DNA from 3 places in the Streptomyces sp. NPDC014864 genome. Region 3 is predicted to be linked to each of the others. Evidence: riboswitches for the same ligand, from Rfam matches in the RefSeq annotation. Region 3 holds a riboswitch; each other region holds the start of a gene.
What was found. Region 3 has a riboswitch for cyclic di-AMP ahead of ACF1A5_RS15665 (C40 family peptidase). Riboswitches for the same ligand answer to the same signal wherever they lie in the genome.

Region 1: it holds a riboswitch for cyclic di-AMP, as region 3 does, so the genes downstream of both, ACF1A5_RS00675 (transglycosylase SLT domain-containing protein) here and ACF1A5_RS15665 (C40 family peptidase) in region 3, are expected to answer to the same signal.
Region 2: it holds a riboswitch for cyclic di-AMP, as region 3 does, so the genes downstream of both, ACF1A5_RS30980 (M23 family metallopeptidase) here and ACF1A5_RS15665 (C40 family peptidase) in region 3, are expected to answer to the same signal.

Annotation. Positions count from the first base shown of each region.
Region 1 is NZ_JBIBWT010000001.1:136,951-141,347, forward strand. Features, by position in the region: gene ACF1A5_RS00665 (FAD-dependent oxidoreductase) at 1-1,186, shown strand, start outside; gene ACF1A5_RS00670 (HAD family hydrolase) at 1,464-2,276, shown strand; gene ACF1A5_RS00675 (transglycosylase SLT domain-containing protein) at 2,376-2,861, opposite strand; cyclic di-AMP (ydaO/yuaA leader) riboswitch at 2,866-2,995, opposite strand; gene ACF1A5_RS00680 (polyprenyl synthetase family protein) at 3,697-4,397, shown strand, end outside.
Region 2 is NZ_JBIBWT010000025.1:14,873-19,269, forward strand. Features, by position in the region: gene trmB (tRNA (guanosine(46)-N7)-methyltransferase TrmB) at 1-255, shown strand, start outside; gene ACF1A5_RS30975 (PrsW family intramembrane metalloprotease) at 371-1,720, shown strand; gene ACF1A5_RS30980 (M23 family metallopeptidase) at 2,321-3,352, opposite strand; cyclic di-AMP (ydaO/yuaA leader) riboswitch at 3,364-3,521, opposite strand; tRNA gene ACF1A5_RS30985 (tRNA-Met) at 3,890-3,963, opposite strand; gene ACF1A5_RS30990 (dihydrofolate reductase family protein) at 4,062-4,397, opposite strand, start outside.
Region 3 is NZ_JBIBWT010000007.1:296,885-301,281, forward strand. Features, by position in the region: gene ACF1A5_RS15655 (ATP-dependent Clp protease proteolytic subunit) at 9-644, shown strand; gene ACF1A5_RS15660 (hypothetical protein) at 652-951, shown strand; cyclic di-AMP (ydaO/yuaA leader) riboswitch at 1,334-1,515, shown strand; gene ACF1A5_RS15665 (C40 family peptidase) at 1,519-1,992, shown strand; gene ACF1A5_RS15670 (ATP-binding protein) at 2,171-2,635, opposite strand; gene ACF1A5_RS15675 (helix-turn-helix domain-containing protein) at 2,848-3,708, shown strand; gene ACF1A5_RS15680 (DUF397 domain-containing protein) at 3,726-3,950, shown strand; gene ACF1A5_RS15685 (8-amino-7-oxononanoate synthase) at 4,042-4,397, opposite strand, start outside.

The DNA.
Region 1 (4,397 bases), on a different contig from region 3:
AGTCATCGGTGCCGGGCCGTATGGCCTGTCCACCGCCGCGCATCTGCGAGGGCGCGGCATCCCGGTCCGCGTCTTCGGGAAACCCATGGTGAGCTGGCGCGACCACATGCCCGCCGGGATGCTGCTGAAGTCGACCCCGGCCGCCTCGAACATCGACGCCCCGCAGCGCGGCCACACCCTCGCCGACTACTGCGACGCGGCCGGCACACGACGGCTGGTGACGGACGAGGACATCATCCCGGTCGAGACCTTCACCGCCTACGGCGAGTGGTTCCAGCAGCGACTGGTGCCCGGCCTGGAGCGGGTGCGGGTGGTGTCGGCCGACCGGCGGCCGGGCGGCGGATTCGAGCTGAAGCTGGACTCGGGGGAGCAGTTCGCCGCCCGCGCGGTCGTGGTGGCGACCGGCCTGTCCGGCCTGGCCCACCTGCCGCCGGAGCTGGCCGGGGCGGCGCCCGACGGCCCCACCCCGACCGGCCCGCTCTCCCACAGTTCCCAGCATCACGACCTGTCCCGGTTCGCCGGCCAGGAACTCGTCGTCGTCGGCGCGGGCCAGTCCGCGCTGGAGACGGCGGCGCTCGCGGCGGAGGCCGGCGCGCGGGTGCGACTGGTGTCCCGGGGCCGCGGCAGGGTCGCCTTCGGCGCGCCCCCGTGGCGGCAGCCGCGACTGCGCCCCGAGTCGCCCTTCGGCCGCGCCTGGTCCCTGTGGGCCCTCAGCCATTACCCGCACCCCTACCGCCACCTCCCGGCCCGGACCCGTCACTACCTGGTCCGCCGCGTCCTCGGACCGCTCGGCGCGTGGTGGCTGCGGGACCGCTTCGAGGGCGAGGTGCCGGTCCAGGAGGTCGCCGCCATCGTCCGCGCCGAGATCGGGGACGGCCGCCCGACGCTGACCGTGCGCACTCTCGGCGGCGGTACGCGGGACCTCACCGCGGACCACGTCATAGCCGCGACCGGCTATCGCGTCGACATCGCTGCCATGGACTTCCTCGGCCATGAACTGCGTGCCGAACTGGCGGTGAGCCGCGGCACCCCGAAGCTGGGTGCCGGGTACGTCTCCTCGGTTCCCGGTCTCTACTTCACGGGTCTGCCCGCGGCCGCCTCCTACGGGCCCGTGATGCGCTTCGTGTGCGGGACGGAGTTCGCCTCCCCGAGGCTGGCCGCCCACCTGGCGGGATCACACGGCTGAGCACACGCCCCCGGAGCGGTGTGGAGCTGACTGCGCGGGGCGTGAGGGGTGCAGGGGAAGCGGTGCGGGGGCGGGGAGTGGTGCCGTGATCTCGCTCACCCTCACTCCCGGCCGCTGCCGCGTCGCCCTCACGCCCCGCACGGCCGCGTGGACCGGCACGGGATGAAGAACCGCCGCATACAAAGGAGTTCAGGAGGTGCGGGCGGGAATGAGGCGGCGGCCGTCGTCGTCCGGTTCCCGTCGAGTCGGCGGCGCGGCGGATCCGTATTCTCTGATCATGGCCGCCTCCCTCGCATATGCCCTCATCGCCACTGACCTGGACGGAACGCTGCTGCGCGGCGACGACACCCCGTCCGAGCGGTCCCTCGCCGCGCTCGCGCGGGTGGCGGCCGCGGGTTCCCGGCACCTCGTGGTGACCGGGCGGCCGGCGCCGAGGGTGCGGCCGCTGCTCGACGCCCTGGGCACCACGGGCCTCGCGGTGTGCGGCCAGGGCGCGCAGCTCTACGACGCCGGGGCGAACCGCCTGCTGTGGTCGGTCACCCTGGACCGGGAGCCGGCCGAGACCGCGCTCGGCAAGATCGAGGCCGAGGTGGGGCAGGTGTACGCGGCGGTCGACCAGGACGGGGTGGACGGGCTGACGCTGACCGAGCCCGGGTATCTCATGCCGCACCCGACGCTGCCCGCCGTGCGGGTCGACCGGCGCGACGACCTGTGGAGCGCGCCCATCAGCAAGGTGCTGCTGCGCCACCCCGTGCTGTCCGACGACGAGTTGGCGGCGGTCGCGCGCGGGGTGGTCGGCTCCCTGGCGACGGTCACCATGTCGGGCCCGGGAACCGTCGAGCTCCAGCCCTGCGGCATCACCAAGGCGACCGGGCTGGCCATGGCCGCCGAACACCTGGGGCTGAGCGGTGAACACGCCCTCGCCTTCGGTGACATGCCGAACGACGTCCCCATGTTCCAGTGGGCCGCCCACGGTGTCGCCATGGCCAACGCCCACCCCGAACTCAAGGCGGTCGCCGACGAGATCACCTTGTCGAACGAGGACGACGGCATCGCCGTCGTCCTCGACCGGTTGTTCCCGGGGCGGTAGGCGCTCCGGGAGGCCTCCGCCCGCCGTTGGCACCTCGGGTGCCGCTGGGTGCCCGCCCCGGCGGCCGGTGGGCGCCGCTGGAGCGCCCACCGGCGTCCGTCAGTAGGCGCCGAAGACGTTGTCGATGGAGCCGTAGCGGGTGGCCGCGTACTTGCAGGCGGCCGTGATGTTGGCGACCGGGTCGTAGATGTTCCACGCCGTGCCGGGCACGTGGTAGGCGGTGAACGTCGGGTCGATGACCTGGAGCAGGCCCTTGGACGGGATGCCCGCGAGCGCGTTGGAGTCCCAGAGGTTGATGGCCAGCGGGTTGCCGGAGGACTCGCGCATGACGTTGCGGTGGATGCCGTTGTACGTGCCCGGGATGCCCTTGTTGGCCATGACCCGGAGCGACGCGCGGATCCAGCCGTCGAGGTTGTTCGGGTACCCGAGTGTGCTCGCGGTGACGGGGGCGGAGGTGGTGGCCGCGGACGCGTTGGTCGCGCCGATGAGCGGGAGGGCGAGCACGGCGGCACCGGTGCCGACGGCGGCGAGGGCGCGGGCGAGGCGGGTGGCGCGGGGACGGCGGAGCAGACCCTGGGCAGGCATGGTGAATTCCTCTCCGTCGCCTGCGAGGTGAGCTGTCGGGTTCGGGCGGGGAGGCGCCCGGCCGTGGCCCCTGAGGGCACGGCTTCACCCCGAGCCGTTCCGGCGCGGCGTACGACATGCGGTGTGCGACGTACGGCGTCCGGCCCGGCGACTTACCTGGGTCCCCCGCTCCTGCCATGCGTGGTTCGTTCGATGGGTTCATGGGCGGCGGCAGGATTCGGCGTCCGCCCGGTGGCCCGGAACGTATGCGAGAGCACATGTCCTGAACAAGTAGGCGATTCACAGCTCGTCCCTATTGACCTTGATGTGCGGCTAATGAGGTACTTGATCCTTTGCGTTCGCACAGGGTCAACTCGCCTGCGAGGAAAGGGGAAGCGCGGGTATGCGACCGGAGGGAAGGTGAGGGGATCGTGTGACCCAACTCACGGTTTAAGTCGGCGAAGAGCAATTGCGACCAAGGGGATTTGAGGCAGCAAGGTGGACTAATCGGACTTCGTCGCGCCTATCCATCCGGGCGGTGCCGGACGTCGTCGGCGGATGGCTCGCGTGTCACCCGGGTGCCACGAGTGTGCCGCGGTGCGAGTCGTTCGGCGGGAGGGTGGCGTACGGGTGTGTATGAACGTGGTGCGGGGGGATCGAAAGGGGCGAGTCGATATTTATGCGGTCATATGTATGGATCACTTGCATACCGGGCGTGATCCGATACCGCCTGGCCTGTATAGGTGGGCGCTAGCGGTGATCGAAACGTGACCGGATACGCTGACTTGAGTGAGGGCAGCGACCTATCGACAAACCGTGTAATCGCCAGCAGACACCAGCAGACAGGAGACCCCTCGTGACCGTCGTCGGGCCGTTCGGGCTGAGCGTGCGGGACCAGGCTCTGGAAGCCGATGTCCAGGCCGGATTGGCGGCTGTCGAGGAAGGGCTGCTCGAGGCCACCAAGAGCGAGGTCCCCTTCATCACGGAGGCCGCCCAGCACCTCGTACGGGCGGGCGGGAAGCGGTTCCGGCCGCTGCTCGTGATGCTCGCGGCGCAGTTCGGTGACCCGGAGGCGCCGGGGATCGTGCCGTCGGCCGTGGTCGTGGAGCTCACCCACCTGGCGACGCTGTACCACGACGACGTGATGGACGAGGCCGCGGTGCGCCGTGGAGTGGCCAGCGCGAACACCCGCTGGGGGAACTCGGTCGCCGTCCTGACCGGCGACTTCCTGTTCGCCCGGGCCTCGCAGATCCTCGCCGATCTCGGTCCGGAGGCGGTGCGCGTGCAGGCCGTGGCGTTCGAGCGGCTGGTCACCGGGCAGATCCTGGAGACGGCGGGGCCGCAGGACGGCCGCGACCCGGTCGATCACTACCTGGACGTGCTGAGCGGCAAGACCGGATCGCTGGTCGCGGTGTCCTGCCGGTTCGGGGCGATGATGTCCGGGGCCGACGAGAACGTCGTGGACGTGCTGACGCAGTACGGGGAGCGGCTCGGCGTCGCCTTCCAGCTGGCGGACGACGTGCTGGACATCGCCTCGGACTCGCACGAGTCGGGCAA
Region 2 (4,397 bases), on a different contig from region 3:
ATCCAGCCGGAGTTCCTGACCCTGGCCGCCACCCGGCTCGGGCCCGGGGCGATCGTGCACTGCGCGACCGACTGGGAGCCGTACGCGGAGCAGATGCTCGAAGTGCTGACCGCGCACCCGGCCTTCGAGAACACGCAGGCAGACGGCGGTTTCGCGCCGCGCCCCGGCTTCCGTCCGCTGACCCGTTTCGAGGGCCAGGGACTGGACAAGGGTCATGTGGTGAACGATCTTCTCTTCCGCCGCGTACCGCACTGAGACCGGCCTCCGCACCACCTGCCGGAGCAGCCTTCCGCCGAGCGTCCCGACCGCGCCTGAAGCAATGTGCCAGGCCCCGTCGCGGGCGGCGTCCTCCCTCGTTAGGGTCAATGCCGTGGCCACCTGTCCCCCGTACCCGCCCCACCCCGGCGGACCCGTTCCCGGACCGGCCGGCGGCCGGCCGCGTCATGCGCACTGGTGGCAGAAGCGATGGGTGCGGTACGGCGCGCCGGCCATGCTGCTCGCCCTGTCCGGGCTCGTCATCCTCGCGCTCGTGCGCCAGCAGACCGGCACCGAGGGGTTCCTGGTCGGGCTGGGGCTCGCCGTCCTGCCCGTGCCGCTGCTCATAGCCGCCTTCCGCTGGCTGGACCGGGTCGAGCCCGGCCCCTGGCGGAACCTGCTGTTCGCCTTCGCCTGGGGCGCATGCGCGGCGGCGCTGGTGGCCATCGTCGCGAACAGCTTCGCGACCCAGTGGATAGAGACGGCGACCGCCGACCCGACCCGGGCGGACACCCTCGGCGCGACGGTGATAGCGCCGATCGTGGAGGAGTCGGCGAAGGGCTCCGCCGTGCTGCTGCTCTTCCTCTTCCGCAGACGGGACTTCACGGGGATCGTCGACGGCGTCGTCCTGGCCGGGGTCACCGCCACCGGCTTCGCGTTCACCGAGAACATCCTCTACCTCGGCACCGCCTTCGGCACCGACCAGCTCACCGGCGGCCGGGGCATCGCCTCCGTCACCGCGGCGACCTTCTTCGTGCGGATCATCATGTCGCCGTTCGCGCACCCGCTGTTCACCGTGTGCACCGGCATCGGCTTCGGCGCCGCCGCCGCGCTCGCCGCGGACCGCCGGCGCGTGCGGCGCGTCCTGCTGCCCCTGAGCGGACTGCTGCTCGCGATGAGCATGCACGCCCTGTGGAACGGCTCCGCCACGTTCGGCACGTACGGCTTCCTCGCCGTCTACGCGGCCTTCATGGTGCCCGCGTTCGGGCTGCTGACCTGGATGGTCATCTGGACCCGGCAGCGGGAGCTGCGCACCGTGCGCGAGGAACTGCCCGCGTACGCCGCCGCCGGGTGGCTGACCCCCGCCGAGCCGTTCGCGCTCGGCTCCATGCGGGCGCGCAGGCTGGCCCGGGAACACGCCCGGCACCACCTCGGCAAGCCGGCCGGCCGGGCGGTCGCCCAGTACGAGGCGTACGCGACCTCGCTGGCGTTCCTGCGGCACCGGGGGCGCCGGGGCCGGGCCGGGGCCGACTTCGTCGTCCGGGAGCGGGAGCTGCTCGGCGAGCTGTGGGCGCGCCGCGAGGTGGCCCAGCCGGCCCTGGACCACGCGGCGCGCAGAACCGCCCCGCCGGTCCCGGTCGTCGCGCCGCCCTGGCCGGTGTACGGCGTCTACGGCCGGCCCGCGACCCATGTCACCCACGATCCGGCGACCCCCTATCCCGCTTACAACCCGTACCGGACCTGACCGGCCCTGGGACGGGCCGGGTCGGGACGGGTCGGGTCGGGTCGGCTCGGCTCGATCAGACTCGGTCGGGTCCGGGGGGCGGGCCCGGCAGAAGTGCTGGAGCAGCCGCCTCGCGAGGCCGCGGAGCCGCGGCCGGCGACGGTCGAACCGAGCCGGGTGAAGCCGGGCAGGCGTAGTCGTCAGACCGAAGCAGGGCCGTAGTCGTCAGACCCACGCCGAGGCCGACAGGCCGTGGTCGTCCGGCCGCTGCCGAAATCGGCGGACCGGGCCGTCGGGCCGATGCCTCCCTCAGCCTGGCGAGGTCCTCCTCGGTCAGGGTCAGGCCCGCCACCTTCAGCAGGGCCGGGAGCGAGCTGCCCCGGGATGGGGGCGGAGGCGATGGGCGCGATCACCGTGGGCTGGGCGGCGAGCCAGGCGAAGGACGCCTCCTCGTCGGCGGTCCGGCCGAAGACGTTGCCGCCGAGGGCGAGGAGGAAGACCTCGAGGTCGGACGAGCCGAGCGTGCGAAGAGAGCGATGGAAGACATCGACAAACGCGCCGGAGCCGCCCGTTCCGGCCAGAGCGGCTCCGTGGGGAAAAGATTGCGCAGACCCGGTGGGGTCAGGGGGTGAGGCCCTTGTCGCGCAGCCACGCCATCGGGTCGATCCCGGTGGCCTGGCCGTCGGGGTGGACCTCCAGGTGCAGGTGCGGCCCGGTGACGTTGCCGGTGGCGCCCACGCGGCCGATGACGTCGCCCGTGCTCACCTTCTGGCCGACCTTGACGCTGATCGAGGACTGGTGACAGAACCACAGCTCGGTGCCGTCGTCGAGGGTGAGGACGGTGCGGTAGCCGTAGGCGCCGGCCCAGCCCGCCTCGGTGATGGTGCCGCTGTGGATCGCCTTGATCAGGGTTCCGGTGGGAGCGGCGAAGTCGAGGCCGGTGTGGTAGCCGGAGGACCACATGGAACCGGGCTGGCCGAAGGTGCCGGTGATCGTGTACGAGGGGGTCGGCAGCGTGTACTGCTTGGCCAGCTCGGCCAGGCGCTCGGCCTCGGCCTTCCGCTTGGCCTCCTCCTCCGCCTTCTGCTTCGCGGCGGCGGCCTTCGCCTCGGCCTCCTGCTGCGCCTTGGCTGCGGCCTCCTGGGCCTGCTTGGCGGCCGCGGCCTCGGCGGCCTCCTGGGCCTTCGTCTCGACCTGGGCCTGCTGTTGCTCGGCCTGCGCCATGATGCGGTTGCGCAGCGCCTCGCCCGCGTCGGAGGCGCTCTCGGTGGTCTCGGCGGTGCTCGTGCCGAGGGTGCTGAGCGCGGTCGCGGAGCCCTCGGGGGCCGCGGGCGCGTCGTCGAAGAGGGAGCCCACGGAGGGCAGGTCGGGCATGGAGATGGACACCGGCGGCTTGCCGGTGTGGGCGCTGGCCATGCCACCCGCGCCGACGGCGGCTATGACGCCGACACCGAGGACGGTGGAGCTGCGGGCGAGCCCACCGCCGCGCTGCTTGGAGACGCGGTGCCGGCCCCGGACCGGCCGGACGGACTCCTCGGTGGGATTCCACTCCTCCCAGGGGCCCTCGTCGGTGGGGTGACTGCCGTAGCCGAAGGTCTCGGTGCGCTGACCCGGCACGAACGGGGCTTCAGGGGCGGGGCGGTTGGACGCCACTCGGGCGTGCTCCTTTCCTTCCGTCTCGCCTACCGGGTTAGCTGACGGGTTCGGAGCGGGAAGGTCTCCTACACGCGTAAACCAGACGTGCGAGCACGGCGGTTGACGCCCGATTCACCCCAAGTTGGTGGTTCCCCGGTTCCCTTGCGGGATTCGGCGCGCGCGCACGGAGCCGTCGCTTGTGACGGCTGGGACGACCGCGCTGCGTTATCGAACGTTAATAGACGCGAGCCTCTGATTCCAAGCCGTCCGGCTTGATCATTAAACCTTTTTGGTCAGACGTTCGGGCCATGCGCGACGAAAATCGGGCGAGTTGACCAGCCCTCCGCGGCACCGGATTTCTGACGGTGCATCACTTTCTCTGCGCTCCGGCACGGATCGCTCACCCGCCGTGACAATGATCAAGGGCGGCACCCGCCGACCGGGCATACGCGCCGAGGGCGTCCTCCAGGGACCTGAGGGCCGGCCGGAGGACACGGTGGGACGAAAGCACTCAGGGCCGGAATCCTTGATCGGATTCCGGCCCTGAGTCTTCAGTAGCGGGGACAGGATTTGAACCTGCGACCTCTGGGTTATGAGCCCAGCGAGCTACCGAGCTGCTCCACCCCGCGTCGTGAGACCAACTGTACCCCATCCGCGGGGCCGAATGCACACGCATGGAGTCCGGCCACCGCCCCGCGCCGCTACCGGGCCGACGGCGCGGGCCCGTTCAGCCGGTCAGATGCCGGTTCGGCGCCTTGGCCCGTTCCTCCAGCTCAGGGACGAGTACGGTCCGCGCGCCCCCGGCCTCGAGCATCCCGGACCCGTCGGCGCCCTCGACGAACGTGTCCGGTTCACGCCAGGCCGTGACCACCCGCCGTACACCCGCGTCGAGGATCAGCCGGGCGCACGGGCGGGGCCGGGAGGCACGCCGGGCGCACGGCTCCAGACTGCTGTAGACGGTGGCACCGGCCAGCCGCGGGTCCGCCGGGTCCACCTTGGCCAGCGCCGCCTCCTCCGCGTGCACGACGGGGTCGTCACCCTCCCGTGAATGGCCCCGGGCGAG
Region 3 (4,397 bases):
GGTACGTCATGATCCGACCGTCCGCCCGCTACGTCCTGCCGGAGTTCACCGAGCACACCAGCGCCGGCCGGCGCACCCTGGATCCGTACTCCAGGCTGCTCGAGGAGCGGATCGTCCTCCTCGGCACCCCGGTCGACGACACCGCGGCGAACGACGTGGCGGCGCAGTTCGTCCACCTCGAACACCAGTCCCCCGACCGGGACATCTCGCTGTACCTGAACTCCCCCGGCGGCTCGTTCACCGCGGCGACGGCCGTCTACGACACGATGCGCTTCGTGACCTGTGACGTGGAGACGATCTGCCTGGGCCAGGTCGCCTCGTCCGCCGCGCTGCTGCTGGCGGCGGGCACCCCGGGCAAGCGGTACGCGCTGCCGGGCGCGCGTGTGGTCCTCGACCAGCCCGCTCTGCCCGAGCCGACGGAGGGTCAGGCGTCCGACCTGGCCATCCGGGCCGAGGAACTGCTGCGGACCCGGGCCCGCCTGGAGGAGCTGCTCGCCCGGCACACCGGACGGACACGGGAGCAGGTACGCGCGGACCTCGAACGGACGACGGTCCTCGACGCCCGGGGCGCGCTGGAGTACGGGCTGGTGGACCGGATCGTCGAGAGCCGCAAGGGCCCCGCCACCGCGCCGGACGCGAGGTGAGCCGCCGGTGCTGCCTCCCGAGCTGCCGCCGCTGCCCGCACTGACGCGCGCGGAGGCCGAGCTGATCGACCGTTACCTGGACGCCGTCGATCTGCTGGGCCGTGTCAACCCCGCCCGTCACGAGGGCACCTACCGGGCCCTGAGAGCCGCTCAGGCCCTCGTCCGCAGGACGATCGAGCTGCGCGACGCCCTGGCGCTGATGCACGAGCGGGGCGAGACGGAACTGCACTCGGACACCCTGGCGCGGGCGCTGCGCGTGCTGGACGGCGAGCGGCGCACGGCCCGGGTCACGCTGCCGCCGGACTGACCCGGCGGGCGCCGCCGCACTCCGCCGACCGCCATGTCCGCGCTCCGCACGGGACGTTGGCGGCCGACCCGAAACGGGCCGAACGGGTTACCGCTCAATGGCGTAAGTGGCGCTGCCTTTTCCGGTCCCTCCGAGTTGCGCAACACACGCGCCCGGTTGGCGGAATGGGCCCTTCCGGTGCTGGTCCGGGGGTCGTCAGGGGATGGGACATTCATTCGATCGTGTGAGTGTCCACCCGAACGGGTGAGTGGTGAGTAACAACACAAATCCCCGATTCCGTTGGGATTTTCGGACATGAGTGGGTGAAGATCCCTGTCTGACGACAAGCCCCCGCCACAACGGCGGGGCGGTCCGGGCGGACGCCGAGTCCTGCCGCCGCCCGGATGACCGGTCGACAGAAGTGCATCGGCAGGAGTGGAGGACCCAAGCACGACGGGTCGCCGGAACGGTCACACCATGGCCGGGCCGAGCAGCCCTTGGGGTGAAGCCGCGGCAACGCGGCCGGGCTACTTCGCCAGCCCGAATCCGACAGGTCATCCTTCACAGGCGGTTGACGAAGGGTTGCGCATGACTGCGCTCAATCGTGTCCCGTCGCTGATGGCCCGGGCCGGCACCGCCTCGGCGCTGACCATTGCCGCCGTGGGCGGCTCCATCGTGGTCCCGGGTTTCGCCACCGACGCCGCGGCCGCCACGACGGCGACGAAGGCCCTCCAGGTCGCGGCCTCCAAGAAGGGCGCCCCCTACAAGTGGGGCGCGTCGGGCCCGCGGAGGTTCGACTGCTCGGGGCTGACGCTCTACTCGTTCAAGAAGGCGGGCAAGAAGCTGCCCCGCACCGCCGCCCAGCAGTACAACAAGACCCACCACATCTCCGCGAAGAGCCGCCGGGCCGGGGACCTGGTGTTCTTCCACTCGGGCTCCAACGTGTACCACGTCGGCATCTATGCGGGTCACAACAAGATCTGGCACGCACCGAAGACCGGGGACGTGGTGAGGCTGGAGAGGATCTGGACGCGGAGCGTCTGGTACGGCCGGGTCAGCTGACCCTGCTGGACACGGTGACGGCGCCCAGGGCGCCGTCACCACCCGCCGGGGCGTCCGGCGCCCCGGCTCCGTCACGGCCCGCGCCGACCGCTTCGCACGCCCTCCGCGGGCCCTGTAGGACCCCGGCCCCGCGGTCCCCCGTCGGGCCCGCTCCGTCCGGCCCCCGCAGGCCGCCGCCCTACGGCTCCTGCTGACCGGCGGCCGGGACCGGACCCGGACGGACCCGCGCCGTCCACGGAAGCTCGACGCAGACGGTCTTGCCGCCCTCGGGGGTGGGCCGCACGGTCATACTGCCGCCACACTCGACGGTGAGCCACCGGATGATCACCATGCCCCGGCCGTTGTCCTGCTGGACGGCGGCCGGGAGTCGTTTCGGGAACCGCGGGTGGCTGTCGGTGACCCCGATGCGCAACTGCTCCTCGCGGGCGAGCACCAGGTCCACCGTGAAGGTGGGCGACTGCCCGAACGTGTGCTGCACGGCGTTGGTGGCGAGTTCGGACACCATGAGGCGGACGGTGTCGGCGGTCTCCGAGTCCGACGGCAGGCCCCACTCCGCCAGGATGCCCACCACGAAGGCGCGGGCCGCGGCGACCGAGGCCGGATCGCTCGGCAGAGTGACGGATGCTTCCAGATGGTCTGCCATGGCGGCGTCGTCCCTTTCCCACGGGACCGCAGTCCGACACGGAGCGGATGGTTCGAGTACGGTCCCGGACTGGTGCTTCGTCGTCAGACTGCCATTACCGCGTCGCTCGCGGTGGCGATCCACCAGGATATGCATATATCTGTCGCTCGAAGCGGTGAACTCTGCGACGGCAGAGCGTATTTGGGCGGCCTGGAGGGAGTAGGTGGGAGCGCATGCAGAACGGTCCCGCGGTGCGCCGTCGGAAACTGGGCGCCGAACTGCGCGCGCTGCGCACCGGTGCGGGTCTCACCAGCGGTGAGGCGGCCCGGCTGGTGGGCTGGCACCAGTCGAAGGTCAGCCGGATCGAGACCGGGGCCAGCGGGGTCAAACCGGCCGACGTGCGGTTGCTTCTGGACGCCTACGCCGTCGCGGATGCCCAGCTGCGCGAGCTGCTGATAGTGCTGGCCGGGTCCGAGGACGGCGGGGGCCGACATCACTGGTGGCACGCGTACCGCGGTGTACTGCCGCCCACCTACCGGGACTTCATCAGCCTGGAGTCCCAGGCAAGCGGGATGCGCACCCTGGAGACCTCGGTCGTCCCCGGACTGCTCCAGACCCCCGAATACGCCCGCGCGGTGACCCGTGCCGCTGTCGAGGGGCTCGACGACGAACGCCTGGACGCGCTGGTGGAGGTGCGGCTGGCCCGGCAGGACGTGCTGCGCGCGCGGCCGCCGCTGGAACTGACCGCGGTGCTGGACGAGGCCGTGCTGCGCCGTGAGGTCGGCGGGCCCGAGGTGATGACGCGACAGCTGCACCGGCTGGTGGAGGCGGCGCGTCTGCCCCAAGTGCGGCTCCAGGTCCTGCCGTTCGGCGCCGGGGCGCACGTCGGCATCACCGGGCCTTTCGTTATTTTCTCATTCCTGAGCACTTCTGATCTGGATGTGGTTGTCCTCGACCACTTGACGAGTAGCCTCTATCTCGAACGGAAAGAAGACCTAGAGGCCTACACCGAGGCCTTCAACACCCTTCAAATCCACGCCCTTTCCCCCGAGGACTCGTTGGATTTCATCGCCGCGATGGGTGAGGGCGCCTGACAGCGCTGGGAGGCACCATGTCTGCTCTGCCTCGGAACGTACCCTCCAGTACCGATCTGCACGGCGTGCGATGGCTGCGCAGCAGCTACAGCACGGGAGCGAACAACTGCGTCGAGACGGCCACGCCGCGCTCCGGCCCCGGAGCCGGTCTGCTCGCCGTGCGCGACTCGAAGAACCCGGCCGGGCCGGCGCTGCTCTTCGCCCCCGAGAGCTGGGCGGGGTTCCTCCCCGCGCTGCGGTGACGGACCGCCGTACACCCCCGACGTACATCCCGTACCCCCGAACCGACTGACCACATCCGCATCGCGCGAGAAACGGCCGTGTCACGCCGACTCATGGTCGCGTCCCGCCGATCACCCGAACAGCGCGTTCGATCTGCGCCGATGAGAGGTCCGCGCGGGCGGTCAGCCTGAGCCGTGAGATGCCGTCGGGCACGGAAGGAGGACGGAAGCAGCCCACGGCCAGGCCCGCCGTACGGCAGTCGGCCGCCCACCGCACGGCCGCCTCCGAGGACGGTGCCCGTACGGAGACGACCGCGGCGTCCGGACGTACCGCCTGATGGCCCTCGGCGGTCAGGCGGGCGTGCAGCTCGGCCGCCACCGCACGCGCCCGGGCCGCCCGCTCCGGCTCCCGGCGCAGCAGCCGCAGCGCCGCCAGGGCGCCGCCCACCGCCGCGGGGGCGAGCCCGG